Regions from separate parts of the Mangrovibacter sp. MFB070 genome, predicted to be linked through region 4. Evidence: predicted binding sites of a transcription regulator. Region 4 holds the regulator's gene; each other region holds the start of a gene.
What was found. The regulator Fur, encoded in region 4, represses iron uptake genes when iron is present. The targets are predictions, from matches to a motif close to ATAATAATGAGAACNACTATCAA.

Region 1: sufA (Fe-S cluster assembly scaffold SufA) is a predicted target of Fur. The motif match lies at 4,762-4,784, and genes of this name have one in related genera.
Region 2: fhuE (ferric-rhodotorulic acid/ferric-coprogen receptor FhuE) is a predicted target of Fur. The motif match lies at 4,107-4,129, and genes of this name have one in related genera.
Region 3: DT73_RS14570 (TonB-dependent receptor domain-containing protein) is a predicted target of Fur. The motif match lies at 5,892-5,914, and genes of this name have one in related genera.

What each region holds. Positions count from the first base shown of each region.
Region 1 covers NZ_JJMI01000022.1:511,172-518,956, reverse strand. Annotated here, with positions in the region: gene sufS (cysteine desulfurase SufS) at 1-846, opposite strand, end outside; gene sufD (Fe-S cluster assembly protein SufD) at 843-2,126, opposite strand; gene sufC (Fe-S cluster assembly ATPase SufC) at 2,101-2,847, opposite strand; gene sufB (Fe-S cluster assembly protein SufB) at 2,871-4,346, opposite strand; gene sufA (Fe-S cluster assembly scaffold SufA) at 4,349-4,726, opposite strand; gene DT73_RS11670 (hypothetical protein) at 5,466-6,092, shown strand; gene menI (1,4-dihydroxy-2-naphthoyl-CoA hydrolase) at 6,297-6,707, opposite strand; gene DT73_RS11660 (FAD-binding and (Fe-S)-binding domain-containing protein) at 6,704-7,785, opposite strand, start outside.
Region 2 covers NZ_JJMI01000022.1:261,181-268,965, forward strand. Annotated here, with positions in the region: gene DT73_RS10490 (L-talarate/galactarate dehydratase) at 1-298, opposite strand, end outside; gene DT73_RS10495 (LacI family DNA-binding transcriptional regulator) at 613-1,617, shown strand; gene fhuE (ferric-rhodotorulic acid/ferric-coprogen receptor FhuE) at 1,822-4,017, opposite strand; gene DT73_RS10505 (methyl-accepting chemotaxis protein) at 4,369-5,946, opposite strand; gene DT73_RS10510 (hypothetical protein) at 5,974-6,156, opposite strand; gene kch (voltage-gated potassium channel protein) at 6,233-7,411, shown strand; gene DT73_RS10520 (nitronate monooxygenase family protein) at 7,408-7,785, opposite strand, start outside.
Region 3 covers NZ_JJMI01000025.1:508,451-516,235, reverse strand. Annotated here, with positions in the region: gene DT73_RS14590 (heme ABC transporter ATP-binding protein) at 1-454, opposite strand, end outside; gene DT73_RS14585 (iron ABC transporter permease) at 444-1,409, opposite strand; gene DT73_RS14580 (hemin ABC transporter substrate-binding protein) at 1,442-2,260, opposite strand; gene DT73_RS14575 (hemin-degrading factor) at 2,257-3,312, opposite strand; gene DT73_RS14570 (TonB-dependent receptor domain-containing protein) at 3,405-5,777, opposite strand; gene hutX (heme utilization cystosolic carrier protein HutX) at 6,068-6,556, opposite strand; gene hutW (heme anaerobic degradation radical SAM methyltransferase ChuW/HutW) at 6,553-7,785, opposite strand, start outside.
Region 4 covers NZ_JJMI01000025.1:148,572-156,356, reverse strand. Annotated here, with positions in the region: gene DT73_RS12905 (beta-N-acetylhexosaminidase) at 89-2,743, shown strand; gene fur (ferric iron uptake transcriptional regulator) at 2,876-3,325, opposite strand; gene fldA (flavodoxin FldA) at 3,611-4,141, opposite strand; gene ybfE (LexA regulated protein) at 4,298-4,588, opposite strand; gene ybfF (esterase) at 4,720-5,496, opposite strand; gene seqA (replication initiation negative regulator SeqA) at 5,682-6,233, shown strand; gene pgm (phosphoglucomutase (alpha-D-glucose-1,6-bisphosphate-dependent)) at 6,258-7,785, shown strand, end outside.

The DNA of each region.
Region 1 (7,785 bases), on a different contig from region 4:
GGTAATATTGGGCGTTCCGGCTTCAAAGCGCCACGGCGGACAGGCATACTGGGTTCCCTCCGTAAGGCTTACAGATTCAATCATTGCCCCACCACCAGACCAGGGTGGCATAGATTCCAGAATATCAGCCCGCCCATATAACACCCCGGTGCCCGATGGCCCGTACAGCTTATGGCCGGAAAACACGTAAAAATCACACCCCATTGACTGAACGTCTACCGGGCCATGAACCGCCCCTTGTGCACCATCAACCAGAACAACCACTCCCGCCTGTTTTGCTTTGGCTATCAGGGCTTCAAGTGGTGCAATAGTGCCCAGCACATTTGAAACCTGAGCAACAGCCAGCAGGCGCGTTCTGCTGTCGATAAGCGTGTCCAGCGCGTCAATCTGAAGGGTTCCATCACTATTAAGGGGAATAACGCGCACAGAGGCGCCTGTGCGCTCACAGAGCATTTGCCAGGGCACAATATTAGCGTGGTGCTCCATCTCACTAATGATGATATTGTCGCCAGCCCTCACATGCTGGTTGCCCCAACTGTTTGCCACGAGGTTAATCCCTTCGGTGGTTCCGCTGGTGAATACAATTTCACTGGGGGTTTGAGCGTGGATAAAATCAACAACCTGCTGGCGTACGGCCTCTACGCGCGACGTGGCCTCTGCACTCAGCGTATGTATGCCCCGATGTACTGCCGCATAGTGGTGCCGCTCAAAGTCGGCCTGAGCTTCTATGACAAACTGCGGTTTCTGTGCACTTGCCGCACTGTCGAGATACACCAGTGGTTTGTCATTCACCCTCTGCGCCAGTACAGGAAAATCGGACCGGGCCTGCGCTATTTGTTCATTCATAATTGCCCCTCTTCCGGCAGCCGCAACCCAATGCGCTCAAGCACTGTGCCATGCAGTGATTCATCGGTGATGGCGTCGGTCAGTTCAGCAGCAAACGCATAAATTATCATGCGCCGTGCTGCTGACCGGCTTATTCCCCGGGCTTGCAGGTAAAACAATTGCTCGTCATCTATGCGCCCGACCGTGGCGCCATGGCTGCATTTCACATCATCGGCATAAATTTCTAATTGTGGTTTGGTATCCACTTCAGCCAGACGACCAAGTAATAAATTGTTGTTGGTCATTTGCCCGTCGGTTTTGATTGCATGGGGTGCGACCGTAATCAGACCGTTAAACACCGCCCGACCAGTATCCTGAACGATTGTTTTATGCAATTGCCGGCTGTTGCCATAGCCTTTGTTATGGGCAAGCCAGCTACGGGAATCGCACACTTCACGCCCCACCGGTAATGCCAGGCTGTTTATCCGCACCGTGGCATTTTCTCCGTCAATGCGCCCACTGGTGTGATGGCGCACTAATTGCCCGCCTAACAGATAACTATTGCTGAATACGCGGCAGTCCTGGTTCACCCACAGGTCATTGTGGGCAAAGTGGCAGGCCTGTGGGTTTTCAAACCCCAGTTTAACGTGGTGCAGTTCACTGTTTTCACCGGCAACGATGCTCAGGCGTGCTCCCGTGAAATGCGCCTGGGTATGTTGACTGGCATAGTATTCAATTACCGTGGCCTTGCTGTTGCGCCCCAACGTAAGGTGACAACGCGTATGGCTGGCTGGCAGAGCGCTATGGTCATTACCACTGCTCGTGCTGATATTCATCAACACCAGTGGTTTGTCAGTAACCCGTTCTGGTGGAACGTCTATGTACAAAACACCCGGGGCCATACTTTCCGTCAGGTGCAGGAAAATTTCTGGTTGTATCGCATCAGGCACGCCTCCCGGATGGTTTTGCCACTGTACTCTGAAGCCACAGGCTGTTGGGTCATCACTTAATTCCGGCGAGTAACGGCCATTCACCAGTACCACACATATGGCATCCATGGGTAATGCCAGGCCGTCACGAACATCACGCCCGGGCAGAGCTGTTTCTGGTGGCACGAATACATAACGTGACAGCGCGTCCAGTGAGGTGTATTTCCAGTTTTCCTGCTTGCGGTCTGGCAACCCTTCTCGCAATAACTGTTGCATGTGCGCCTGTGCTTCGCCGTTTTTACTGTTATCACTGGCGGCGAATAAATGGTGCCACTGTTGCAGTGGATTATTTCCCTTCGCTAAGCCAGCCATAACCCTGCTCCTCCAGTTGTTTTACCAGACTAAAATCGCCAGATTTAACAATGCGCCCCTGGTAGAGCACATGCACTTTATCTGGCTGGATGTAGTCCAGGATCCGTTGGTAATGGGTAACAATAATGAAGGCACGTTGCCCGTCACGCAGTGCATTAACACCTGCCGCGACAATTTTCAGCGCATCAATATCCAGCCCGGAGTCAGTCTCATCGAGGATACATAAACTCGGTGCAAGAACGGCCATTTGCAGAATATCGTTACGTTTTTTCTCCCCCCCGGAAAAACCGACATTTACCGGGCGAGTCAGCAAATCTTCCGGCATGCCCAGTTGCTGAATTTTTTCTTCCAGTAAATCCTGGAAATCAAAACGATCCAGCTTATCCTGCCCGCGGTATTCTCTGACAGCATTCAGCGCAGTTTGCAGGAAGAACTGGTTACTCACCCCCGGGATCTCAACCGGGTACTGAAAAGCCATAAAGACCCCTTCTCCGGCGCGATCCTCCGGTGACAGAGCTAATAAATCCTTTCCTTTAAACAGGACGCTTCCTTCAGTAACTTCATAATCCTCACGCCCGGCGAGAGTGGCTGACAAGGTACTCTTGCCCGAACCATTCGGGCCCATAATGGCATGGACTTCCCCAGGTCTGATGGACAAACTCAGCCCTTGCAGAATCGCTTTCCCTTCTGCGCTCACGTGGAGATCTTTAATTTGCAACATACTTTTTTCCTTACCCTTGAGTTTTAGCCAACGCTGTGTTCAAGGCTGATAGCCAGTAATTTTTGTGCTTCGACGGCAAACTCGAGAGGCAACTCGGAGAACACATCCTTACAAAAACCATTCACAATCATTGAGATAGCATCATCTTCGCTAATCCCTCTTTGGAGACAGTAAAACAACTGATCTTCGCCAATGCGTGATGTCGTCGCTTCGTGCTCAAGTTGTGCACTGTTATTGCGGCACTCCACATAAGGGAAGGTATGTGCGCCACAATCAGGGCCAATCAGCATGGAGTCGCATTGGGTGTAATTACGGGCGTTAGTGGCTGTAGGCATGATTTTCACCAGCCCCCGATAACTGTTCTGGCTCTGCCCGGCGGAAATACCTTTTGAAATAATGGTCGAACGGGTATTTTTCCCGATGTGGATCATTTTGGTACCGGTATCCGCCTGTTGGTGCCCGCTGGTCAGGGCCACAGAGAAAAATTCACCAATGGCATTGTCGCCTTTAAGAATGCAACTGGGGTATTTCCAGGTGATGGCCGAGCCCGTCTCTGACTGGGTCCATGACATTTTGCTGTTTTGGCCTTCGCACAATGCACGCTTGGTAACAAAATTCAGGATGCCACCGGTATTGTTGTCCCCGGGAAACCAGTTTTGTACCGTGGAATATTTCACTTCAGCGTCTTTGAGAATAATGACTTCCACCACAGCCGCATGCAGCTGGTAACTTTCGCGAACTGGCGCAGAGCAACCTTCGATATAGCTGACATAACTGCCTTCATCGGCAACCAGAATAGTTCGCTCAAATTGCCCGGTCTTTTCCGCATTAATGCGGAAATAGGTGGAGAGCTCCATTGGGCAACGCACACCTTTGGGTATATATATAAATGTGCCATCGGAAGCGACTGCCGCATTGAGTGCCGCAAAGAAGTTATCATTGGCCGGAACCACCGTTCCCAGGTACTGTTTTACCAGCTCCGGGTAGTGCGCGATGGCATCACCAAAAGAGCAGAAGATGATGCCCTGCTCTGCCAGCGTTTCACGGTAAGTGGTGGCTACAGACACCGAATCAAAAATGGCGTCAACCGCCACCGCCTGGCCTTCACGCACCGGAACACCCAACTGGTTAAACGCAGCTTCAACTTCCTCAGTCAGAAAATTCTCACCACTGGCCTGCTGAACAGCCCCCGGCTGGGAGGCACAGTTATCATCGCAGTGCCCGCAAGACGGGGCTGAGTAATAACTGAAATCCTGGTAATTCAGTTTGTCATAATGGGCTTTCAGCCAGTGCGGCTCTTCCATTTTCTGCCAGGCACGAAAGGCATTAAGGCGAAATTCCAGCATCCAGTCAGGTTCATTACGACGCGCTGAAATCGCCCTGACTACCTCTTCGCTCAGGCCTTTGCCCAGCTCATCGGTTGGCAACTGTGTAAAAAAACCTTCCTTGTAATTCAGTTTCCCTTGCCAGTAGCCTGTTGCTTGTGTGTCTCGTGCCATAATTACTCCGCTTCAACCCCAAAGCTTTCGCCACATCCACATTCATGCCGTGCTTTTGGGTTGTGAAATTTAAACACCTGATTCAGGCCTTCACGCACATAATCCACATGGGTACCATCGATAACAGGCAAGGCTGCCAGTTCAACCCAGAGTCTGGCGCTGCCATGCTCACACAGCAGGCAGTCTGGTGGTGGAGCCATTACCTCGGACAGTACATAAGCAAAACCCGCACAACCCGATACTTTGATACCAAGCCGCAACCCCTGAAGACCGGGGGTCACTTCAACTAAGTGCACTATCTGTTGCGCTGCAGCATTTGTCAGTGTTATGCCCTGCCAGTTCATCTCTGCAGGGTCGAATAAACCGGAGTCTGTTGCCATGTATCACCTCAACTTATCTTTAGCCTGTAAAGCTAATGTTAATGATACGTATTATCACTTCAACCCTGAAATGCCAGGGGTATTGCCGGGTTATCATTTTTTGGTGCTTTTTAATAAGCATAGACGCTCAAAAAACGTACTACCTGATGTCAGTCACGTTTTTTAATTGATTGATACTCAAGTTTTTTTTGCTTACAGAAAGGCATCAGTATGGGGGAAATAAAACATGTATAGGCAATACCTATTTATGCAATATTTTTTCAAAGTATTGTCAAAACAGAAAGTTAGCGTTAAATCAGGTTCTTCGTGGCAGTGGCATCGTAACGCCTGCAAGATCAGGCTAAATAAATATTCTCTGGCATAAGCTGGAAGGGTTTCAAATGCGCCTGTACTGATACCCGCAGCGCCCCAACAGGCGCATACTAGCTGGCATTTTCATCAGGCTACCTTACTTACCATATCTGCGTAGTAATCCGTCACCAGAGCGCTCTTCACTCTACTGAATCTTCCCAGTAATCCAGGTACATCCGTTCACTGAACACTACCTTAGCCCTGAATTGATCATGGATTGCTAATGATTACACCACAAGGTGATTTAGCCGTCTGATCTGGTTGAAAATCAATGGCCACTAAACTCAGGTATTTCTTCCCCCCGGACTGTTCCCCGACTTCGGCTTTTGCTATTCTTTCCGGCTGGACTACTTCCAGCCGCATTAGCGTTGCCGGTTAAGGAGTTTCCATGCCGCCTTTCAACAAACACCGCCCTTTCATTTCCCTTTCTCGTCGTCAGCGCCGTAAAAAAGTCATTGAGCTTAAAAACCTTATCTACCGTGAACGTTATCGCTGTGGCGGGATGTTCTATGATGATTGCGATATCCAACACTACAAAGATAACCCTGACTCTATTTGGGCATGGAGTGACATCTATTTCGTCGGCCGCAATCCTGCCGACCTCTGGAATGCTGAAATCATCACGACTAAGTTGATGTTTCAGAATATTGTGCACGATCGCGCATTCAATGAAGCCTGGGCGATGCTCAGTCAGCAGGAACAAGAAGAAGAGGCGCGATGTGAAACAACACCCAATATGAATAACAAAGGTAAAATCGTTAGCCATACTTTGGTGCACCGAAAAGAACGGGCCTATGCGATTTTTGGCGGGCTGACATTTTGGCAGTTTATTGAGAAGCGCGAACGGGAAATAGCGCAAGATGAACCACCGGAGGTTGGTTGTGGTTATCAGTTGCTGCCGGGGTACGCTTATGGGCATGGGCTACGGATGGTTGTTGATGCTGAGGCTCTTAGTGTGCCTGTTATTGAGGCAGCGATTGGGGATTTTTTGAAAAAGGTGAAGGACATGGCTTAGGGGACAGCGATTTATAGGTGGGATGATTTACAATGCGGGTGTTCATATGTATTAGTCGCGACTTGATCTGACACATGGCCTTTTTCAGGCAATCCGTATTCTTCCCGTGCATTATCAATGAACCATAACCCTCTACTGGCAAGCAAAAACTGCACCCGGTGAACGTTTTCACACCAGGTGCAGTTAAGTAAACAGCGGGTATTATCAGACGACTGCAGTTGTCAGGCGAGCAGTACAGCAGTGCTGTTTTTTATCGTTATAGATATCAATTTGCCAGACCTGGTGCCGCCCTCCCAGATGTACCGCCTGGCAGCGCCCTGTAACATCTCCATGAGTGACTGCTCGCAAATGGTTGGCGTTAACTTCAAGCCCCACGACTTTGTGCTCCCCTTCCGTACACAAGTACCCGGCTACTGAACCAAGGGTTTCAGCAAGCACAACGGATGCCCCACCATGCAGTAACCCAAAAGGTTGTTGGGTACGCGAATCAACGGGCATGGTTGCTTCGAGATAATCGTCCCCCAACTGCGTAAAACGAATCCCAAGGTGCCCGACCATATTACCCTCGCCCATGGTATTGAGCGTTTGCAAAGTTGTTGCTCGCAGCCAAATCATGAAAGTATCTCCAATAGAGCCTGTAGGGGATGACGCATACCGCTTCCTTCAATACGTTTTACCTGGCTACGGCATGAGTAACCTGTCGCCAGGCAACGCTGGCGTGGCAGACGTTCAATTGCCTGTTGCCAGGAAAGCGCATAGATATCGAGGGATTTTTGGTGATTTTTCTGTTCATGGCCATAAGTACCGGCCATACCACAGCAACCAACACTGACACCTTCCAGCCGGGCACCAAAATGCCTGAAAATCCCCGCCCACTGGCTGGTGGATGCAGGCAGTGCCGTCACTTCAGTGCAATGGCCAAACAGGTACCAGGCTTCTCCAGCGGGCTCACGAGCGCTGAGTTTATCCAGTGACTGAGACAACCACTCGTGCACGAGCAGCACAGAAAAATCGCCACGGGCATCGCCCAGTGTCTGGCGGTATTCATCGCGATACGACAACACAATCGCCGGATCCACACCCACCATCGGCATACCGAGCGCTGCAATGCGGTTGAGGAAGTCTGATGTCTTCTGCGCTGTCCGGGCAAAACGCTCCAGGAACCCTTTAATGTGCTGCGCTTTACCATTCGGGGAAAAAGGCAGGACAACCGGTTTGTAACCCAGTTTATCCACCAGGCTGACAAAATCCGCCACGACACGCGCATCATAATAGCTGGTGAATGGGTCCTGGACTACCAGCACCGTTTTTTCACGGGCCTCGGCTGGCAGCGCTTCAAGCTGTTCCAGTGTCATGTTGGCAGAACGATGCCCCACCAGTTGTTGTTGCAGTGTAGGGGTCGATAATAACGGCAGGTCAACCATGCCAATATGTTTTGCCGTCAGATCACGCACCCAGTTCTGGCGCAAGAAGAAGTTAAATGTCCTGGGGGCCCGAGCCATTAACGGCGCATAGCTTTCCACACTGGCAACCAGGTGATCCCGCACAGGACGCAGATAGCGGGTATGGTAAAGTTGCAGGAAGCGTGAACGAAATTCAGGGACATCAATTTTAATCGGGCATTGGGTGGAGCAGGCTTTACAGGCCAGGCACCCGGACATGGCTTCTTTCACTTCGTGTGAAAAATCGTACT
Region 2 (7,785 bases), on a different contig from region 4:
GGTTATCGGCAATTTCTTTTGCATGTGCGTAAATACCCTGGCCACCGGCCCGCTTGGAGTAACTAAAACCCACACCTTCAAACCCGTCACGGCTGCGGATTTCAGCAATGATAATAGCGACTTCCGTTAACGGTTTTTGCCGGCCAGTCAGTACCTTGGCATCGCTTACTGGTGTTGCCAGCGGCAGAAATGCCAGCGACAGTTTTACCCACTCGATTTGGTCCCCGGTTTCAGCGGCGGTTTTTCCATTGGCAACTTTTGCGTAGGTCACGGATTCAGAGTTTGCACTTAAAGACATGGTTCTCTCCTGGTTAATGTAAAAATGATTGCGCTAACATTTTTATTTTTACTGAGCGTAGTTATCCAGAGAGATGGCGTAAAATTGAACATCACGTCACAAATAAAAGCGATTATTTAGTGACTTATTCAAAATGGATCACATTTTTGATCATGTGCAAAGTTTGTGAAAGATAAAATGATTGCGTTAACATTTTAATGCGGAAGGTGAGTTTGTACTGTGGTTTTTTCGGGCAGATGATGGGGGCGCTGGCAATGACCCGGGGCATGATGAATAATGTGCAGATAAATCAACAGATTTTCAGGGAATCAACGGTGAAGAGTACCAGACATCCACGCGCCCCAACGCTGGAAGATGTTGCACGCAATGCCGGGTTGTCGCCAATGACGGTGAGCAGGGCGTTGAATACCCCACAGTTGGTGCGCCCAAAAACAGTTGAGAAAGTGATGCTTGCTGTTCGTGCCACAGGTTACATTCCCAATGCTATGGCCGGTGGGCTGGCATCACGGCGCAGTAAACTGGTGGCAGTAGTGGTGCCTCAAATCAACAACAATATGTTCGTGGATACCATCCAGGCTTTGAGTGATGAGCTGGCGCGGCGGGGCTACCATATGTTGCTGTGCGTGGCAGGGTATACCGAACAAACTGAAGCCGAGCTGGTTGCGACGTTGCTTTCCCGCCGCCCAGACGGCGTGGTTCTTACCGGTATTCACCATACAACTGAACTCAAGAAAGTGATTCTTAATGCCGCTGTCCCTGTGGTGGAAATTTGGGATCTAACGCCAACACCGTTGGATATGCTGGTGGGGTTTTCCCATGAGCGAGTAGGGCAGGCAACCGCGCAATATCTGCTTCGCAAAGGGTATCGTCGCCCAGGGTTACTTTGGACGTCAGACAGCCGTGCAGCACAGCGTAAACAAGGCCTGTGTGATGTATTTGCCAGTTGTATCAGCAAGGGCCTGCCCCAGGTGGATGTCCCGCTTCCGGCCTCACTGGCGCTGGGGCGTTCCGGGTTGTCGCAATTGCTTGGAGAAGGAACCTTTGATGTCATTGTGTGCAGTTCAGACACTCTGGCACAGGGCGCAATCATGGAGGCGGAAAGCCGGGGTATGCGAGTGCCTCAGGATTTGGCCGTCATCGGGTTTGGCGACCTGGATTTTGCAGCCAGCAACCGGCCCACAATTACCACCATTAGTGTAGACCGGCGCGCTATTGGGCTGCAGGCGGCGTCTCTTCTGGCCGAGCGTATTGAACAGCAGCCTTGTAACGCACCGATTATTGATATCGGTTTTCACCTGGTTGAGCGGGAATCTGCGTGAGGAGGTCAACAGGTATCTGTTGATCGCATTAGCCGGCATGGTGTGAAAGACTTTTCCGCACGCGCCGGTGCGCCGGTGCGCTGGTGAAGGGGTAACATCGCCCGGAATTGCCGTTGTTCCGGGCGAATCAGTTAATTCGGCAAGCTAAGCTTTTACCCGCCGCAATGTGACCTGCTGGCGGGAATATTTTGGTTGCCGTTATGCTTAAAACCGGTAATTTGCCGAAACACTGAAGTTACGCGGTTCACCGTACACCACGGAACCATTCAGGTTTTCATCATAGGTTTTATCGAACAGGTTATTAATATTGGCCTGTACCGCCAGGTTTTGGGTAACCTGGTAGCGGCTGAATAAATTCACCACGGCATAACTGCCTTGCTCAGCACGCCATGTGCCGTAAGCGGTGGACACATCTTTATAGGTCCGGTCCTGCCAGTTAACACCACCGCCAACGGTCAGTTTCGGCATGGCAGGCAGGCGGTAGCGGGTAAACAGTTTCACTGAAGTGCGCGGCAGGTTAGGGTTAACGGCGTTGCCTTCGTTGTCATCGGCAACATAACGCGTTGCACCAAAGGTCATCTGCCAGTTGTCTGTCAGTGCGCCATTTAGTTCGAATTCCACACCTTTACTTACCGTACCGTTTACGCCGCGGTAAGCTGAATCTGTTGAGCCAGAAATCAACTGCCCGGTGCTTTCCGCCACGTTATCCTGTTCAATTCTGAACACCGACAGGGTGGTGGTCAGGCGGCTGTTCATCCAGTCTGATTTCAGGCCAATTTCATAGTCATTGCCGGTAACGGGCGACAAATATTTCCCGCTGCTGTCACGGTAATCTTGCGGTTGGAAAATCGAGGTATAGCTGGCGTAAGCAGACCAGTTGTCATTGATATCGAAGATAAGCCCGGCATAAGGCGTGGTATGGTTTTTCTCCATACTGTAGCTCAGAGTATCAATTCGCCAGTTGGTATAACGCGCGCCCAGGATCAGGTGTAGCGGGTCGGCCAGTGAAATACGCGTAGCGGCATACAGGGACTTCATGTGAGTGGTATCGTCCTGGGCTACAGTTTGCTGCCCCCACTGGGTTTCCGGGAAGTTTCCATCGTAATCATAAAAGCTGCCAAACTCATCCGGGAAAATATTGGCCCAGGTATTCAGGTAGCGGTTGGTTTGTTTGCTGTAGCTGCCACCAAACATCAGGTTATGCTGGCGTCCAAACAAGTCGTACGTCCCCTGAGAATAGAGATCCAGTGCATCCATTTTGCGTGTGCCGGAGTTCCAGCCGGTACCACCCACATAGTCATAGCCTGCGCCATAACTGCCATAAGGCCCAATCAACTGGCCAGTATCTTTATTGACGACAGCATCCAGGTACATCATTTTGCTGTCGAATTTAGTTTGTGAATGGGTGGCGTTCAGGGTGGCTTCCCAGGTGTCTGCAAAGCGTTGTTTTAACGTAATAAAGAACTTATTGAATTCTTTGTCGTTATACGCCCAGTCTGGCGCGGTACTGTGTGAGCGGTCATAGTGGCGTGTGCTGCCATCACTGTTCCACCATGGCAGGCCGTTCCAGGTGGGGCTGTTCACGTCAATGCGCTGGTATTCATAGCCAGCGGATAGCGAAGTCGTGTCACTCAGGTCTGCATCAATAATGCCGGAGAAAAAGGTTTTTTTGTTGTTGTAGCGGTCCAGCCATGAGTCGTTATCCTGGTAACCGGCAATCAGCCTGGCGCGCACATTACCACTTTCTGTTACCGGGCCCTGCAAATCGGCAACGTAGCGTTGTTTATTCCAACTGCCATATTCGGCGGAAAGGTTGCCGGTGAAGGTGCGGCTGGTGGCGTGTTTGCGAACCATGTTGATAGCCGCAGAAGGGTTGCCGGTGCCGGTCATCAGCCCGGTTGCGCCGCGCACCACTTCAACGCGTTCATACAGGGCGGTATCGGCCAGGGCGTCTCCCAGGTTCCACTGGGATTCAAAATAGGTGGGAATGCCATCAATCATGTAGTTATCAATTTGAAAACCACGCGAATAATACAGGCTGCGGTCTGAGTCGGTAGTGCTTTTACTAATCCCTGTGGTGTTTTCCATTACATCACCCAGGCTTTCCAGTTGCTGGTCTTCCATGCGTTGCTGGCTGATGATGCTGACAGACTGGGGAATATCTCGCTGGATCAACGTCATTTTGGTGCCAACAGAGGTGGCTGGCACGCTGTAATCCTGGCTTTGTGCCGCGGAATTACTGGTGGATGTAGTGCCTTCAACAATCACTGTGTCTTCTGTTTTGTCTGTTGTAGCCGCAAGGCCAGCCATGGGCATCAGCGCCAGAGAAATACTGGTTGCCAGGAGTGAGTAGTAGCCTTTGTGCAACAGCGGTTCCTTCCTGAATGGAAGTGCGAACATGAATATCCCCTTAGAACAATAAGTTGTTAAATTCCGCCCAAAGCTCGCCTCACCGATATATTGCGGCGGGCAGAAAATCAATTATGTAAATAATAATGAGAAGAATAACTATTAGCGGTTATGGATGTAACCACATGTGAAACTGGGTTTCAAGAAAAGTTTTTATTTACAGACAGGAGGGAGTTTTTCGCCGGAATGTTGCTGTGCTGAACGTTAAGCCTGATTCGGGTGTGCCATGGGCTTCGCTGTTGCGGGTCTGCTCCAGACCCGCATTGGGATGAATAAGCTGCTATTACTCACCTACCTGGACTGGTGAGGAAAGAAGATCCCGGAGCGATAGCAGCCCGATGATTACTGGCCAGCTAACAATAAGTGAGGCTCCTGTATTTGGTCGCCAAGCAGGAATACTGAGACGGCTTCATTCAGAACATGTGACTGGTCTTTAAGTGACTGCGCAGCAGCAGAAGCCTGCTCAACCAGTGCAGCATTCTGCTGGGTGACGGTGTCCATTTGTGCGACAGCCTGGTTGATCTGTTCAATGCCACGGCTTTGCTCGCCGGAAGAGAGCGCAATCTCGGACATCAGGGTGGTAACCTGGCTTACTGACCCAATAACGCGTTGCATGCTTTCACCGGTTTTTTTCACCAGAACGCTGCCATGAGTGATTTGTGCGGCAGATTGCTCAATCAACTCTTTAATTTCTTTTGCTGCGGTGGAAGAGCGCTGAGCAAGGTTACGAACTTCGGTTGCCACCACAGCGAAACCGCGGCCTTGTTCTCCTGCTCTGGCTGCTTCAACGGCCGCATTCAGCGCCAGTATATTGGTCTGAAAGGCAATGCTTTCGATAATACTGATGATGCTGACTATTTTCCCTGAGCTTTCTTCAATGACGTTCATTGAGCTGACAACCTCGCCCATTACCGTATTGCCTTCCGTAGCGGAAGCCTGCATTTCACTGGCAAGGTGGCTGGTTTGGGCTGTGTTATCCGAGGTTTGCTTAATCGTGGAGGTGAGCTGCTCCATACTGGCTGCTGTTTCACCTAAAGAGGCCGCCTGCTCTTCTGTGCGGGCAGATAAGTCTTCATTGCCTGCTGCAATTTCTTCAGCCGCATAACCGACCATTTGGCTGGATTCCCGTACCCGGGAAATAATACTGACCAGAGACAGGCGCATTTTTTCAAGAGAACGCATCATAGCGCCAATTTCATCATGGGCGCTTGACGTAATAGTCATGCTCAACTGGCCCCGGGCAATGTTGTCACACAACGACTTCGCCTGCTCCAAAGGAGACAGAACCCGTCGGTTAAGTAACACCATACTGGCGGCAATCAGTGCGATGAAAACCAGGGCAAAAACCGCAATAGTGACCAGGCTGCCAGTAAAGTGATGCTGTGCCTGTTGGTTGAGTTCACGTGCGTAGCTTTCATGAAATGCCAGTAGTTTATCCAGGCTTATTTCAAACTGGCGGTCAAGTGCTGGCACCTTTGTGGTAACCAGGTCTCTTACCGCCTGCGCGTCATTTTGTTTTGCTGCATCCAGCAGGGGCAGTAAAGCCTGGGTGCGGTATGTTTCCCATGCTGCGCGGTAAGCTTCGGTCAGGGCCTCTTCACCGGCATATTTGGGTGCATCCATATACTGCTTAAAGGCGTTGTCGGCTTTGCCCAGTACAACGCTTGCCTGATTGAGCGAGTTGCCAGAGCCAGCCATATCGCCTTTTGCGGCGTAATCCATGGCTTCCATGGCTTTAACGCGCATAGTCCGGCTATGGTTAATTGGGTCGATAATGGACAGCACCACGCGGATTTCTTTGTTCACTTTATCCAGCGACTCATTGCTGCCTGTCAGGGACCAGGCGGTTGTACCGCTACTGCAAAGGTAAATAATCAGAAAAACAGTGAAGGTGATAAGAGAAAAGCGTCGAACAGTCATGAGCTATTCCTTTAGTAATTAAGCACATTATGGGGTAAGAAGTGTCACTTCATAATGGTTATCGGCCAGAGAAGGGGATTTGTTAGTAGACCGGGTTGCCTTCAGGTCAATAAACCGGGGAAAATTTTGTACAGGCGGTTGCTGAAGTTTTTTAGCCTGGGAAAGGCCAGTGCGTAACCGGGTTTGTGCCAGTGAAAGTTTTTTTAACACTAATCATCTGAAATGCCCGGCCAGAGTGTGTGAAGCTCGCTACACTGGTTAACAGGGTTTAGTAAGAACTAACGGTATGAAATTTCAGTTGAATAAATTCAGGTTTTTCTTGGGGTGGTTAAAGCCACACTACTGGTTGAGTTTGCTGACTCTGTTTATCGGGGGAATTTTTCTGCACCCGGTGCTGATGCAGGTGTGGAGCACTTTGCCGGCAGATATGGAACATTTCACTGGCTGGAAAGACGCCATTTCCACTTTTGGCCTGTTAAGGCTGCCTCAGGTGGTTCTGGGTAGTGCAATTGTGCTGATGAGCATTGGGTTGTTTTTGCGGGCAAGGGTGGCGTGGACTTTCGCGCTGCTACTGTTGGTCGTGGTGGCACTATTCAACTTTTGGCTTACCGCTGGCAATTTGCGTATTGGCTATCTGGCCCTTATCGACACCCTGTGCTTGCTCTATTTCTGGCGGGATTTCAGCCATTCAAGCCTTGCCGCAGGCACCTTATTCGCACTTATCAGTTTCGCGTCATTACTCACTTATGCCCTGTTTGGTTCACTTTACCTTGGGGCGCAATTTCACCCGCCTATTACTGAGTTTGCTCAGGCGCTCTATTTTTCGACGGTCAGCATGTCGACAGTGGGGTATGGCGATATTATTCCGGTCACCAGTACGGCGCGCTTTTTTACTGTATCCATCATCATTATGGGGATTACTGTTTTTGCGACGTCAGTCAGTGCAATTATTGGCCCGGTGATAGGTGGCAACCTTAACCGTATGATAAAAGGACGAATTTCACACGCTATGCGTAAAAATCATATCATTATTGTGGGAGCCAGCCCGCTGGCAATGAGTGTTTATGCGGGCTTAAAGCAGCGTAATGAAACTGTGACGGTCATCGTCCCACCAGGCATTTCTCATGAATACCCGGCCGAGGCAGACATAATTGTCGATGACCCTTCAGCGAACCAGACATTGCTTAATGCGGGTGCGAATAAAGCCAGAAATATTCTGGTTCTGCGGGATGATGACTCCGATAATGCGTTTATTGTTCTGGCTGCCAAAGAAGTGGTTTCACCAGAAACCAAAATTATTGCTCTGGTTAACTCAGATAAAAACCTGAACAAGATTAAACGTGTTCAGCCGGATATTGTTTTTTCCCTGCAAACGCTGGCAAGCGAGATGCTGCTTGCCAGGCTCAGTGGCGAAAAGATGACAAACCAGGATCTGATGCAACTGTTGTTCCACGAAAACCATTAGTGATGCGTCTCAATTCTGGCTGATGAGTGCCGCCACTCCTGGGCGAGTATTTCAACCAGCCGGGCTGCACTTTCTTTACGGGCCCGGTGTGCGCCGGTTCCGGCCCACTGAGCACCAAAACCCGCCTCGCCAGCTGACTGCGCAGCCGCTGCCAGTGCTTTACCCAGAGAGTAGGCAACCGGGTAATCCGGAATGTTTTCAGGCAAAATCATACGAGTAGCCTTGCAGAATGCGTTATTCAGGCTGCGTGCCGGGCGGCCTGAAATAGCTGATGTCATGCATGTTTCACCGGGTTTTGCCAGGCTAAGGGCTCCACGGTAAGCGGTATTGGCAGCGGATTCCGGGCAGAGAATAAACGCTGTGCCCATCTGTAC
Region 3 (7,785 bases), 360 kb from region 4:
GTTGTGCCAGGCAACGAGCCAGTTGCACACGCTGTTGTTCACCACCCGATAATGTGCCACACAGCCGGTTGGCAAACGTATCGCAACCGGTAAGCGCCAGCACTTGCTGCACTATGCTGTGTTCATGTCGTGGCCCCCAGGGCGCACGCCCCATCGCCACCACCGCCGCCACCGGCCAGTTTGCCAGCCCTCGGGTATGTTGCAACATAACTGCCCGCTGACGGGAAAGCGCTTGTGCAGGCCAGCCAGAAAGCGGCTGGCCTGCTAACAGTAACTCACCGTGTTCTGCTGGCAGATAACCGGTAAGCAGGCGCAATAGTGTTGATTTTCCGGCTCCGTTTGGGCCGATTAATGCCACTCGTTCCCCGGGCTTGAGCTCCAGTGAAATATCATCAACCAGCCAGCGTGCTTCCCGCTGTATGCGCAGGTTTTTCGCAATTAAGCTACCACTCACGGCCCGTGCTCCTCTGGCGAAAAATAAGCCATAAAAACCAGGGGGCTCCCAGCAGGCAGGTAATCAGCCCAACCGGCATTTCCGCCGGAGCCACCAGTGTGCGAGCGGCCGTATCGGCAACCAGCAACAGCATTGCCCCGGCAAGGAGTGAACCCGGCACCAGAGCCCGGTGGTTCGGCCCCAGCCACATTCGTATCAAGTGCGGTATAACCAGTCCAATAAACCCAATAATACCGCTGACAGCCACAGAGGCCGCCACTAATAAGGCACTGGAAATCAGAAGTATTCGTTGCAACTGCGGCACATTGACACCCAGGTAGTGGGCTTCTTCTTCTCCCAGTTGCAGTAAGTCCAGTTGGCGACGGGCCAGACTGATAACAATGGCCGACGGCACAATAAATACGGCAGCCACTGCCAGGTTTGCCCATTGAGCCTGGCCGAGACTGCCCATGCCCCACTGGGAGAGCTGGCGTAGTTGCGAGTCGCTGCTTACCCAGGACAACAGGCCGACAGCTGCGCCACACAGTGCATTAATGGCAAGCCCGACCAGCAGCAAACGCGACATCGCATTATCCTGAGCCTGGCTAAGGAGGAAAATGACCAGCATAACGGCCAGACTACCGATAAATGCTGCCACGACAGGCATCCATAGTGCTATCCAGGCAGGAACGGGCAGGGGTAAAACCAGCCAGCAGGCAACAGCGAGCGCGCTACCGCTGCTAATTCCCAACAACCCCGGGTCGGCCAACGGGTTGCGAAATAACCCCTGCATCACGCAGCCAGAGGCGGCCAGTGCTGCACCAAGGAGTAAAGCCATAAGCACTCGCGGAAGGCGCACGGTCAGCCATATTTGGCGCAGAGCCCCAGCGCCTGGTTGCCATAACTGCCTTAAGGGTAATGACATTGCACCCTGCGTGGTGGCAAACAGTGTCAGCCCCACCAGCAGCAATACCATTCCCCACAATGCCCAGGCCACAGCCCGTTGGTTCACGGGAGTTGCTCCGCTTTATGGCGCAACGCCAGCAGTGCCTGCGGGGTACGCAGGCTGAAACCGAGTAGTGCCATATCATCGACGAACAGAACTTGTTTATTACGCCCTGCGGGGGTTTCCGCCAGACCCGGGAGTTTCCACAAACCGGCTTCACCCCCCAGGCTTTTCAGGCCATCAGCGGAAATAACAATTAAGTCTGGTTTGCTGGCAATAATCCCTTCCTGAGACAAACCACGGTAGTGGGTGAAACCCTGCATGGCATTTTGCAGGCCAGCGGCACGAATGGCGCTGTCTGCCGCAGTTTCCTGCCCTGCGACCTGGGTTCCCATACCTCCGTGGCTCAATAAAAACAGTACCCGTTTGTTTAGCGGAGCTGTGGGCAGCGCGGCAATTTCAGCAGCCAGATGCTGGCGTAATTTTTCGCCCGGAGCGGTTTTCCCCAGTGCGGCGGCTACCACAGCAATTTTCTGGTCGATAGCAGACAGTGTGTTATCGCCGGGAACAGTGACGACCCTGACATGGTTTTCCGCGACGGTATTCAAGACCGATGATGGTTGTGCCTGGCTTCCTGCCAGCACCAGCGTTGGGTGAAGTGACAAAATACCTTCGGTATTCAACTGCCGGACATAACCGACATCCGGCAGTTTGTTCGCCGCCCCAGGCCAGGTGCTGGTGGTATCTCGCCCAACCAGTTCAGCCTGCGCACCCAGTGCCCAGGCTATTTCGGTAATGTCTCCGCCCAGCGTAATCACCCGGGGAGTGGCAGATAACACCCAAAAAGGCACAACCATCAATAACAACAGATATTTTTTCATACCACAGTTCCTGCCTTGCACAGTGCGTCCACTTGCTCACGCCACAGCGCCTGTTCTGGTTCCCCCTCACTGCGCTGACCATACAACTGCGCGATTTGTGTGCCATCTTCAGCAAACAGCTCCAGACTGGTGACATGCCCATCCGCGGTGGGTTTGCGCGTAACCCAGCTTTCTGCAATTGCGGCATTATCCAGGTGTAGCGTGAAGCGTTCATTGAAGATGTTGAACCAGCCTTTCATCGGTGCCAGCTTTTCGAGTTTCCCGGTGAAAATTTGCACGCACCCGCGGTTACCGACAAAAATCATAATTTCGTTCCCTTGCTGTAAAACGGTTTCCAGCAAAGCAGGCAGGGCAGTATTGCTGACCTGGCAGGCGAGATCATTTCCCACCAGACGAAAAGCCTGCTGGCGTGAAACCCGGTGTTTTTTCAGCAGGCCAAAGAACTGATGCACATCTGTGAGCGCACGCCATTCCTGGTCCACCGCCACGCCATCGGCTTGTTGTGCGTACTGTGCGGTTTCTGCTGCGCTGATGGTCAACGCCATGGGTTCCGGTGCTGTAAAACGGGCTACCAGTGCGCTCCATTCCACCATGCGGGTTTGTGCCGTGGCCCAGACTTTTAAAATGGCATCGCCCTGTGCATCAAAAAATTGAATACTCTGGCGTACCCCGTGCGGCCCCTGTTCACGCAGGAGGAAAACACTGGCCCAGTGGTTCAAAAACAGGCGTAAATCCAGGGCGCGTGGGTTAAGCACTAAACCGGCATGCTCACCGATACGCTGGTTGGTAAAACTGCCCAGTTGCTCGTGAACGGCCCAGGTATTGCGGCAAATACATTTTGTTTCACCAACGGTTTCCAGCGCTGCGATGATATCGGCGATTTCACCACACAGGCGCACGGCATCGTGCCCCACACGGGCACAGGCGAGTTCAGCTTCGCTGACAGACAGCGTACTGGCGATATCCCGGGCGTATTTCCCCGGCTCATGGCTTTTTATTGCCTGATATTCCTGCCAGATGGCAGCGAAATCGGGTGTCAGTAATGCAGGCATATTTTTGTTCTCTGTGTGAAAGTAAACACCCCCGGCAGCGATACCGGGGGGCAGGATCCCCTGCGAATAAAGTTGAAATAATGGTGATGGAATTAGAAATCCACGTTCACGCCCAATTGCCAGGTACGCCCGGGCATCACGGCTAATGCTTTGTCGTAAGCATCCTGTGCGGTTGATTCCTCAATGGTTCTGCTGCTCAGGTAATCCCAGTATTTACGGTCTGTGATGTTATAGACCCCGCCACGGATTTTGACGTGCTCTGCCACTTTCCACCACGCGGTCCAGTCAAGCAGGCCATAACCCGGCACCCGCATATATTCGCTGCTGGCGCTGGTAATCGCTGAGCCGGTGTTGGTGTAAGACTCCCGGTTGGTGGCCGTTGCGCGTTTGCCTTTCACAAAAGTGGCTGTAAGGGCTGTACCGTAACGTTTTGCCGGGTCGTCCCATGCCACACCAATCACTGCTTTCATTGGCGCTACGCTGTCCAGGTCTACATATTTGTCGCCCAGGTAGCTGGATTTGGATTTCCCTTCGGTGTAACCCAGTGCCAGCGTGGTGCTCAGGCCATCCACTTGCTCAAACCAGGTGCCATAGTTAATTTTTGCGCTAATTTCCCCGCCCCATATATAAGCTTTATCGCGGTTCTCAGCCTGGTAAATGGTATAGATGTTGGACGGTACATTAGTGAATTTGGCTGCATTACCTGAGCGGGTGTAACGGGTATAAGCGATAAAGTTTTTATAGCTGTTATAGAACATGGCAGTATGCAGAGTGACGCCTTCAGTCACTTCGCCTTTCAGGCCCAGTTCGAAGTTATTACTGGTTTCAGTTTTTAAATCAGTATTCCCCACCAGTGCATATTGCTGGCTGCCTGCGTAGCTGGAACCCATATTCCATGAGCCGTACAACTGGCTGGCGTTCGGGAACTCAGCACCTCGTTTATATTGCAGGTAAGTCATCAGGCGCGGAGTGATGTCGTACTGGAATGTCAGTGACGGCAGTAACTGGGTGTCTGAGTTTTTGCCATATAAAGCAGCCACTTCTGATTCATCCAGCACTGTGCTGTTGCTGGTCAGGCTGGAGAGGTTTTCTGGCTTGATTGACTGATGAACCACGCGCACGCCAGGAATAATGGCAAAATGGTGCCCGTCTGGAGTGAAGTTGATTTGATCCTGCATGAACGCGCCCAGCGTGTAGCTACGGCTGTCGGCTTCAGGTTGCATTATCTCACTGTAAACACTGGGCAACGGATTCTGGCTGAACGGGCGTTTGGTTTGCGTGGTGCTGGCATTAAATCCGGCACTCAGGTCGTGGCGGCCAATGGTTTTTGCCAGCGCGTTCTGGATCCCCCATGTGTCGGTATCATAGTTGGAATTTACCGTCTCCATGGTGGCGGTGACACTGTCTGGCATGTAAGTGTTGTCATGGGCTTCAGTGTGCTGGTAATAAACTTTGGTGGACATGCTGTCCAGCCAGTCATTCATTGGTGTCCAGTCATCTTTCAGGCTGAGGCCCCAACGGCGAGTTTCGCTGGTCTGGGCTGCGGTGCCAATCACGGAACTGCCACTGCTGTTCCAGGCATCGTAGTGGGTATGATTGGTTTTATGGTAGTAATCCAGCGTACCGGTAAATTTGTGCTGGTCGTTAGGTTGCCAAATTCCCGATGCCATCATGGCATCGGAATACCAGTTAGCCGGGTAAGCACTGAGTGTTCCGCTGTTATTGCGTGTTTCTTGCCCATCGCGGCGGCTGTAAACAAACACGCCACGCAGGTTGTCATCCCCTGCGGCGCTGGTTATCCCGTTGTGCCAGCTCCGGTCTGCTGAGTCATAATCACTTTGGTAACCGAAATAGGTTTCTTTGCCAGGATGCAGGTAATCATCTGCGGATTTTGGCCGGAAGGAGACATTTCCACCAATTGAGGTATTCGCCTGGTCGGTTGCTGTTGCTCCGGATTCAATATCGACACTGCCGTACATGTAAGGGTCGATATAGTCGCGGCCAATGCCAAAGGTATTCAGCCCGGCGCGGCTAACATAACTGCGCCCGGTGGCATCAGGTTGGGGGATCCCGTCCACATCGATACCAACACGGTTACTCTCCAGACCCCGAATGTTGTAGCCAGTATAGCCGCCGCGGTCGAAACCGCTTTTACCATTACCGGAACCACCACTGGCACCTGTTGCGCTGATTAAGGGTTCATAGCGCATTACAGAGCCAAAGTCATTTGCGCCTTTATTCTGCAATTCCTGAGCACTGACGGAATGAGTGCTGCCCGCTTTTTGCGCCGGCGCGGGAGCGGTTACTACCATTTTTTCAGCGGTATCTTGTTTTGTCTCTGTGGCGTTGGTTGTAGCTGTACCGGTGTCTGCTGCCAGAACAGAGGTGTGGTACAGCGCTGCGAGTAGCGATGTCGCCAGCATGCTTTTCCGGAAACTGTGCGGAAAAAATTGCGATTTATACATAATGTTTTGTAAGCCTTAGCATTTATTAGTATCCGGCTCACGCCTTCCTTCCAGTAACCCCGCCAATGGGTAAGGGCCAGTCTGAATATTCGCGCGTATTGTTATTTTTTGTGAATGATAATAATTATGATTATCATATGCAATACAGTAATTGGATTATTCTCATTGCGGTTGGTTGCATCGTGGTGCTGTGGGAGCTTCGGTGGAAAAGACTTACATAACAGAGCAGTACCCGGCTACAGTGAGTGTCGTCGGGTACTATTGAACAACAGAAATGTGGTTTTCAGGTTTCAGGCATTCAGTGCCTGGGCCAGGGCCCGAAAGGCATTGAGCTGGGCGGGTAATAGCTGTTTGTGCTCGTCCCGGCCAATAAAGATTTTGAACATCGCGTTTCCCGTACTATTGAGAAACAGGATTGAGGCTGTATCCATACCCATAAAACGGCGTTCAATAAAGGCTATGTGGTGGCAATTATCAGCCCGAATATGCCCTGAAACACCTTGTTTGCCGCGCAGGTTAAAATACCCCTGGCGGTGAAATCCTGAAGGCAGAACCCCTGAAAATTCAAGAATAACATCTTCGGTATGTACCAGCAGGGTAACGGTGCCCCATTCACCAGCTTGTGACCAGATATTATCAAAATGGCTGCCTGGTACGATAACCGCGCCGGGAAGATGGCTGATAACCTCCCTGAGCGATGTGTTGTACTGGCTGGCAATGGACTCCAGTGTGCCTTCTGGCTGAGTTGCCAGAAACTGCGTTAATGTATTGAGACTCATAAACCACTCCGTGCGGGTTGTTCATTGGCTGTTGTTTGGGTATTTAACTGTGGGAGGAGAGCCTGTAGTGCTTGCAGGATATTGCTTGCCCAAAAACGCCCTTCGTTTGTGAGCCGGATGCAGGTTGAGGCATCCTGCGTTAGCCCGGCGAGATGCCACTGTTGTAATAATGGTGCCAGTTCACTGGCGTGAGCCGTCAGTTCTGGCAGCGGGATACGTGCGGTTTCTACTGCAGCCTGGAGCTGATGCCGCCATTGGTAACTGGCTTCCATTGGGCGCATCATCACCATGACTGGCTTTGCGTGGGCTGCAACCATGCCATGCCAGGCATCCAGATTGCGCTGGTTCATCCATGACCAGCCGTTCACCGAGCCACCCGCCCCGGCACCAAATGCCAGACAATCTGCGCCCTGTTTTATCAGCAGGTTGTAGATATTGCGCTCCCGGGGAGTGCCTGCCCAGTGGCTGTTGCTGATACAGCGCCAGCCAGCCTGTTGCATAAAATCACAACCCTGCAGGTAACGGTCGCGTCGCTCTGCAGGTGATGCTACCTGAGTGCGCCCATTGGCAACTGCTTTGCCCAGCGGGGTATCGGCAAACAGGTTAAGCGCATAGAGGTCAACACCATCCAGCCCGATATCCCGGGCTATAGCCAGGTCTTGCCCCCAGTTATCAGCATCCTGCCCGGGCAGGCCGAACATTAAGTCACAGACAATAGCGGCCTTATCCCGGCGAACAAGGTTTTCCATAAAGGCAACGGCTTCCGGGCCACTGGCAGTACGAGCCATTTTTTTGCGAATTTTACTGTTAAAAGACTGAATCCCAATGGAAAAACGGTTTGCACCGGCATCCAGACAAGCGTCTATTCGATTATCATCGAAATTCAGTACCCGCCCTTCAATGGTAATTTCACAATCTGGTGCCAGCGGTAACCGCTCACGCAGGGTGGTAATGATACGTGCCAGATCACCCGCAGCCAGTGCAGAAGGTGTGCCTCCTCCAAAGTAAACGCCATGAACAGGTGCCGACTGACACAATGCGCTGTCTGCATCCTGCTCAATTTCCTGCAATAAGCGCTCGGTGTAGTGCGCACAGAGCTGTTCATTGTAACGGTTCTGGTAAAAACCACAGAAGGTACAGTGTGTTGCACAGAAAGGAATATGCTGATAAACCAGCCGCTTACGTGGCGGTGCAGGGTGGTTTATCAGGCGTTGCCAGCTTTCATGTAC
Region 4 (7,785 bases):
AACCTGAGGCTGTTCAGGTTTCCGTCGGGTAATTTTTGGCACTGCTGGGGATTCGCGAAGCCAGCAGGCGCAACTCAGAGGATGAAAAATGAAACGTTTAAATAAATCTGCCCTGGCTGCTCTGGTATTCGGAATGCTGTCAGGCCAGGCGGGTGCCGACCAGAAAACGGTCGGGCAATTAAGTGAGTTTGGCGTCAAATACCAGGTTCTGGACAACCATGCGGCATTAAATGGTGTGGATTGCGCTGCGCTGGGGGCTGACTGGGCATCCTGCAACAAAGCGGTTATTACACTGACCAACCACAGTCACCGGGCCGTGACATCACATGACTGGGCCATATATTTCCCCAGCATTCGCCAGATCCTGCGTACGGATAACCCGGCATTCACTATCACACATGTTACTGGCGACCTGCATAAGCTTGAACCAACAGAGAAATTTACTGGTTTTGCCGCCGGGCAATCTGTTGATATTCCCATTGTGAATGAATACTGGCAGTTATTTATGACCGATGTCATCCCGCGTTGGTATGTCACCGCTCCCGGCGCACAACCTCAGGTTATCGCCAGTACCGATACCGAGGATTTAACTCAGTTCGTGGCACCAATTGGTGACAACTGGAAACGCACACCGGATGACAACAACATTTTAATGACGGCTGATACCCGTTTTGAAAAAAACAGTGATGTATCACGGCTTGCTGCACAGTCTCTGCGTGGTGCCATTATTCCAACCCCCAAACAGATTAAAGTGCATAAGAAAGATGCTGTTCTGAGTAATGGCGTGGCACTCGACCTGGCTGTTTTGTTGCGGCCATCTGCTGAGGTGATTGAGGCGCGCTTTAAGCAGTTGGGTATCAAAACCGGCAGTGGTTACCCGGTGCGCACATCGATTGCACCGAAAACCTTTACTGGCGACGATGCCCGTAGCGGTGCCTACCGGCTTACTATTAAAGAAGGTGAAGCGGTGGTCACCGGGTTTGATCAAACTGGGGTCTTTTATGGATTACAGTCAATTTTATCGCTGGTGCCGGTAAGTGGTGCGAAAACGATTGCAACTCTGGATGCCAGTGATGCACCGCGCTTTGATTACCGCGGCATGTTCATTGATGTTGGGCGTAATTTCCACTCTAAAGCTGCTATTTTACGCGCGCTTGATCAAATGGCAGCTTATAAGCTGAATAAATTCCACTTTCATCTGAGCGATGATGAGGGCTGGCGTATTGAAATCCCCGGCTTGCCGGAACTGACTGAAGTGGGCGGGAAGCGTTGCCATGATTTAACTGAAAGACAGTGTTTGTTACCACAATTAGGATCAGGCCCGGACAGTAACAATAATGGCAGCGGTTATTTTACTCGGGCGGATTACATTGAAATACTCAAATACGCTAAAGCCCGCCATATTGAGGTGATTCCGGAAATTGATATGCCAGCGCATGCCCGGGCTGCTGTAGTGTCAATGGAAGCACGTTATGACAGGCTGATGAAAGAGGGTAAGCCTGATGCAGCGAATGAATACCGTTTGCTCGACCCGACCGATACATCGCGTACCACGACGGTTCAGTTCTATGACAAGGCCAGTTATCTGAACCCGTGCCTGGATTCATCTCGCCGCTTTGTTGATAAAGTAATGAGTGAAATTCTCCAGATGCATAAAGAAGCCGGTTTGCCGCTGGCAACCTGGCATTTTGGCGCAGATGAAGCGAAAAATATCTACCTGGGGGCCGGGTACACGGATAAAGCCAGCCCGGAGGCAGGAAAAGGGCAGGTGGATATGAGCCAGCAAGATAAACCCTGGGCGAAATCCGAAGTGTGCCAGGCGCTGGTGGCATCTGGCGCAGTTGAAGATATGGCGCATTTGCCAAGCTGGTTTGCGGTAGAAGTGAGTAAACTGGTTGATGCCCATGGCATTGAGAAAATGCAGGCCTGGCAAGATGGCCTGAGAGATGCGTCAGGCGCGTCGGCCTTTGCAACTAAACGCACCGGGATTAACTCCTGGGATACCCTGTACTGGGGTGGTTCAGATGCGGTGAGTGACTGGGCCAATAAAGGCTATGAAGTCACGATTTCCAACCCGGATTATGTTTACTTTGACTTCCCGTATGAAGTAGACCCAATGGAGCCGGGCTATTACTGGGGAACCCGGTTTACCGATGAACGTAAAGTGTTTAGCTTCGCACCAGATAACTTGCCGCAAAATGCAGAAACTTCGGTAGACCGTGATGGCAATGCGTTCAGTGCCGGTTCGGCGAAGTTATGGCCCGGGGCTCATGGTTTGTCGGCGCAAGTCTGGAGTGAAGTTGTTCGCACTGACGAAGAAATGGAATACCGTTTATTCCCGCGTATTATTTCAGTAGCGGAGCGTGCCTGGCACAAGGCTTCCTGGGAACAGGACTGGCAGCCCGGGCGGGAGTATAAAGGCGGAGAAACCCACTATGTCGATACGGCTGCTTTGGCAAAAGACTGGCAGCGGTTTGCCAATGTGTTAGGCCAGCGTGAGTTGGCGAAACTGGATGCCGCCGGTATTGCCTGGCGTGTTCCGGTACCTGGTGCCCGGATTGTTGACGGGAAACTGGCCACTAATGTCAGCCTGCCAGGGCTCAGGGTTGAATACTCCGTTGATGGCGGGGAGCAGTGGCAGGTTTGGCGGGATGACGCCCGGCCGGTTGTCAGTGGTAACGTACAGGTGCGTGCTGTGAGCCCGGATGGCAACCGAACCAGCAGGGTGGTGATTGTTGAGTGACACGGGTTTGCTTGCGGGGCAGGAGTGCCCTGCAAGCGGCGCGGCATAAGGCCAAAACAGATAAAAAAAAGCCAGGTTCTAAACCTGGCTTTTTTTTGGGGTCACATTGCACCGGCTTACGGGTACACCCGATTATTTGGTGCCTTCGTGCGCATTTTCATCATCACGGCAATCGCCTTCAGCACAATGACCATAAAGGTACAGGCTGTGGTTTGTCAGGCGGATACCATGGCTGGAAGCAATTTCACGCTGGCGAGCTTCAATCGAATCATCGCTGAACTCGATAACTTTACCGCAGTCAAGGCAAATCAGGTGGTCATGATGGTGCTGCTGCGTGAGTTCGAAAACGGATTTACCACCTTCGAAGTTATGGCGTGTAACGATTCCGGCGTCATCAAATTGGTTGAGCACGCGATACACGGTAGCAAGACCAATCTCCTCTCCCATGTCAATCAGTCGCTTGTATAAATCTTCCGCGCTGACATGGTGATTGTCCGGCTCCTGCAACACTTCCAGGATTTTTAACCGGGGAAGCGTGACTTTCAGGCCTGCCTTCTTTAATGCGGTGTTGTTGTCAGTCATGCGGAATATGTCCTGTTGCTTGCAAAGTGCCCGTGAATGGGCGTACGACGTAATACGCTAAAGTTAATGCGTCTCATTATAGGTTTGACACTCCCTAAAGAAAACCGCAAGTCTCCAGCAAAATTGAAAAATAATAATCTGACAGCACTGGCAAATTTACCAAAAATACATGCTGTCAACTGGATCATTGTACAGCGCTAACGCGAAAAAGTTAAAAAAATGTAGCAATTATTTTTATCGGTTTTACCTATCAATCCGGCGCAATATAATTGCGCCGGTGAACTATCAGGCATTAATAATGCTATCGAGCTGCATTTCTTCGGAAACTTGCTTAACCCATTTTTCAACACGTTCAGCTGTCAGCTCAGGCTGACGGTCTTCATCGATAGCCAGGCCGACAAAATGGTCGTCATCCGCCAAACCTTTCGACGCTTCAAAATGATACCCGGCAGTTGGCCAGTGACCGACGATAACCGCACCACGTGGTTCGACGATGTCGCGCATTGTGCCGAGTGCGTCACAAAAATATTCGGCGTAATCTTCCTGATCACCACAACCGAACAGGGCTACCAATTTACCCGTAAAATCAATTTCTTCCAGTGTAGGGAAAAAATCATCCCAGTCACACTGTGCTTCACCGTAATACCAGGTTGGGATACCAAGCAGCAGAATATCGAAGGCTTCAATGTCTTCTTTGCTGCTCTTGGCTATGTCGTGCACTTCAGCAACATCTTTACCAAGCTGTTTTTGAATGATTTTTGCAATGTTTTCAGTGTTGCCGGTGTCGCTGCCGAAAAAAATGCCTACGATCGCCATGAGTTTAATAACCTCTTGAAACTTAATGTTATGGTGGCGTGAGTTTGTCCACAGATAAGGCAATGATAGCAGAACAGCTTCCAGTGCGGAAACAGCTATCATTACCGGGTGCACACACTGCTACATGAAAAGGAAAAACTGCCGGGAATGCGTGGATTATATATGACCTGGTTTTGTGTTATCTAACTGAGCCATCAGCATCTCTTCAATAAGTTCGCTACGGCTCATGTTTCGCACCTGCGCCAGCTCATTCAGCGCATCTACCGCATCGGCATTCAGTTTTAATTCCACACGCTTAAGCCCACGAACCTTATCGCGTTTAAGCTGGTTGCGTTTGTTAATACGCAATTGTTCGTGACGTGACAGTGGATTTGTTTTCGGGCGACCCGGACGGCGTTCATCCGCGAACAGATCTAATGTCGTACGGTCCGTTTGTTCTTTTGCCATGATTAGAATAGTGAGGAAAACAGGTGGCTTGAGCAACGTGCTCGGGCGCATTACAGCGCGCCATGATACATCAGGCTACATGACGCGCCAACGCGAAAGCCACATTTGCCAGCCAGTCGGCGGCTTTTTAATCAGTTTTCGTCCGAAGGGCTAAGAAAACGGCGAATCGCGCGAATGACTGCCTCTGGTTTTTCTGCATGAACCCAATGACCTGCACCTGCAACGACCCAGGCTTTGGCACAGGGGAATTGAGCAAGCAGTGTTTCACGATACTGTTCCTGAATATAAGGCGACAGCCCGCCGCTGATAAAGAGTGCCGGATGCGGCCATGGTGTGACGGTTTCCCATCCAACAATATTGCTGTATTGCGCTTTGAGTACCGGGACATTAAAACGCCACTCGCCATTAACAAAGGATTTCAGCAAAAACTGAATAACCCCTTCTTCATCGAGGATGTTGCGCATGATTGCCGCTGCATCCTGCCGGGTAGTTACACCGGCTGCATTAACGGCGTCTATAGCGGCAAAAATAGTATCATGGCGGCGAACGTGATAATCGACGGGGGCAATATCAATAGCGACCAGTTTTTCAACCCGTCCCGGTGCCTGTTGTGTCACCGCCATTGCGGTTTTGCCACCCATTGAATGGCCGATGAATATCGCCCGGTCTATGTGCTGTTCGTCCAGCGTGTCCAGTACATCCTGCGCCATGGCAGGCCAGGTCATAGTGTCACTGCGTGCAGACAGGCCGTGGTTGCGTAAGTCTATTTGCAGTACGTCGTGGTCCTTAACCAGGTCCCTTGCCAGAACGCCTAAATTATCCAGCGTACCGAATAATCCATGGATGAGCACAACCGGTGGATTGTTAGTCATTTGTTGAGCAGATTGCAGGCGAGCGTGTAATTTCATAGAAAACTTCTTTTTTTCGCTGTCTCAGGAATAGGGTATTATGTTGGCTATTCTGCCATCCGGCTGCAAGGGTTACAGTTAATTCTGACTTTTGACACCATCCCGGGTTGATGCTATTCGCCATTGGGTTTTGACTCTATAATCCCAATGATTTGTATTCAGAAAAGATATGTAACTGGATTAAAATGAAAACGATTGAAGTTGATGACGAGCTGTATCGCTACATCGCGAGCCACACACTGCATATTGGTGAAAGCGCGTCAGACATTTTGCGGCGTATGCTGAAACTCTCTTCTGGTCAGCAATCTGTTGCGCTGTCCTCTTCTACAGTTTCAACAAACAGCAGTGTTCCTGTTCCCCGTACTGAAAAAGCGCCAGAAAAACCGAAAGATAAAGTACGGGCAATGCGTGAATTACTCCTGTCAGATGAATATGCAGAGCAAAAGAAAGCGGTTAACCGCTTTATGCTGGTGCTTTCAACGCTCTACTCCCTGGATTCTTCCACATTTGCTCAGGCTACGGAGTCCTTACACGGGCGCACCCGGGTGTATTTCGCTATTAATGAGCAAACCTTATTGAAGAATGGTAATCAGACTAAACCTAAGCAAGTTCCCGATACCCCATATTGGGTGATCACGAATACCAATACGGGCCGCAAACGTAGCATGGTCGAGCATATTATGCAGTCGATGCAGTTCCCGGCAGAGTTGATTGAAAAGGTTTGCGGCACCATTTAACGCTTGTGACAAAAAGGACCAGCAATGGCTAACCATCCTCGAGCAGGGCAACCTGCGCAGCAGAGTGATTTGATTAATGTCGCTCAACTGACCGCTCAGTATTATGTACTGAAACCTGAGTCAGGTAATCCAGAGCACGCGGTGAAGTTTGGTACGTCAGGCCACCGGGGTAGTGCCGGTCGCCATAGTTTCAATGAAAGCCATATTCTTGCCATCGCTCAGGCGATTGCCGAGAACCGTGCCCAGAATGGTATTACCGGGCCATGTTATGTCGGTAAAGATACCCATGCGCTTTCTGAGCCGGCATTTATTTCTGTTCTGGAAGTGCTGGCTGCCAATGGTGTGGATGTGATTGTTCAGCAGGATAACGGTTTCACGCCGACGCCTGCTGTTTCCAATGCGATTCTGGTTCATAACAAGCAGGGTGGTCCGCTGGCTGATGGTATTGTTATTACGCCATCGCATAACCCACCAGAAGATGGTGGTATCAAATATAATCCGCCTAATGGTGGCCCGGCAGACACCGGTGTAACAAAAGTTATTGAAGAACGTGCCAATGCGTTAATGGCAGCCGGCCTTGCGGGTATTAAGCGTGTGTCGCTTGATGACGCGCTGGCTGGTGGGCATGTTCAGGAAGTCGACCTTGTTCAGGCGTACATTGAAGGCCTGGCCGATATCATTGATATGGCTGCCATTCAAAAAGCGGGGCTGAAACTGGGTGTGGATCCGCTCGGCGGTTCCGGTATTGAATACTGGAAGCGCATTGCAGATCATTACAAGCTGGATCTGACGCTGGTTAATGACCAGGTTGATCAAACGTTCCGCTTTATGCACCTGGATAAAGACGGTGTGATCCGCATGGACTGTTCTTCTGAATGCGCCATGGCAGGTCTGCTGGCTCTGCGTGATAAATTTGACCTGGCATTTGCGAATGACCCGGATTATGACCGTCACGGTATTGTTACCCCGGTTGGGTTAATGAATCCAAACCATTATCTTGCTGTCGCCATTAATTATTTATTCCAGCATCGCCCGCAATGGGGCAGTGATGTTGCTGTGGGTAAAACCCTGGTTTCTTCAGCCATGATTGACCGGGTAGTGGATGCCCTGGGCCGTAAGCTGGTGGAAGTGCCGGTTGGGTTCAAATGGTTTGTTGATGGCCTGTTTGATGGCAGTTTTGGCTTTGGTGGGGAAGAGAGTGCCGGGGCATCGTTCCTGCGTTTTGATGGTACGCCATGGTCAACTGATAAAGACGGGATCATCATGTGCCTGCTGGCCGCGGAAATTACAGCTGTGACCGGTAAAAACCCGCAGCAACATTATGATGAGCTGGCTGCACGTTTCGGCGCACCGAGCTATAACCGCCTGCAGGCGTCTGCAACTTCTGCACAAAAAGCGGCGTTGTCTCGTTTGTCACCGGAAATGGTCAGCGCCAGTACCCTTGCCGGAGATGAAATCACCGCCCGTGTGACTACAGCTCCCGGCAATGGCGCAGCTATTGGCGGCCTGAAAGTCATGACCAAAAACGGTTGGTTTGCCGCGCGTCCGTCTG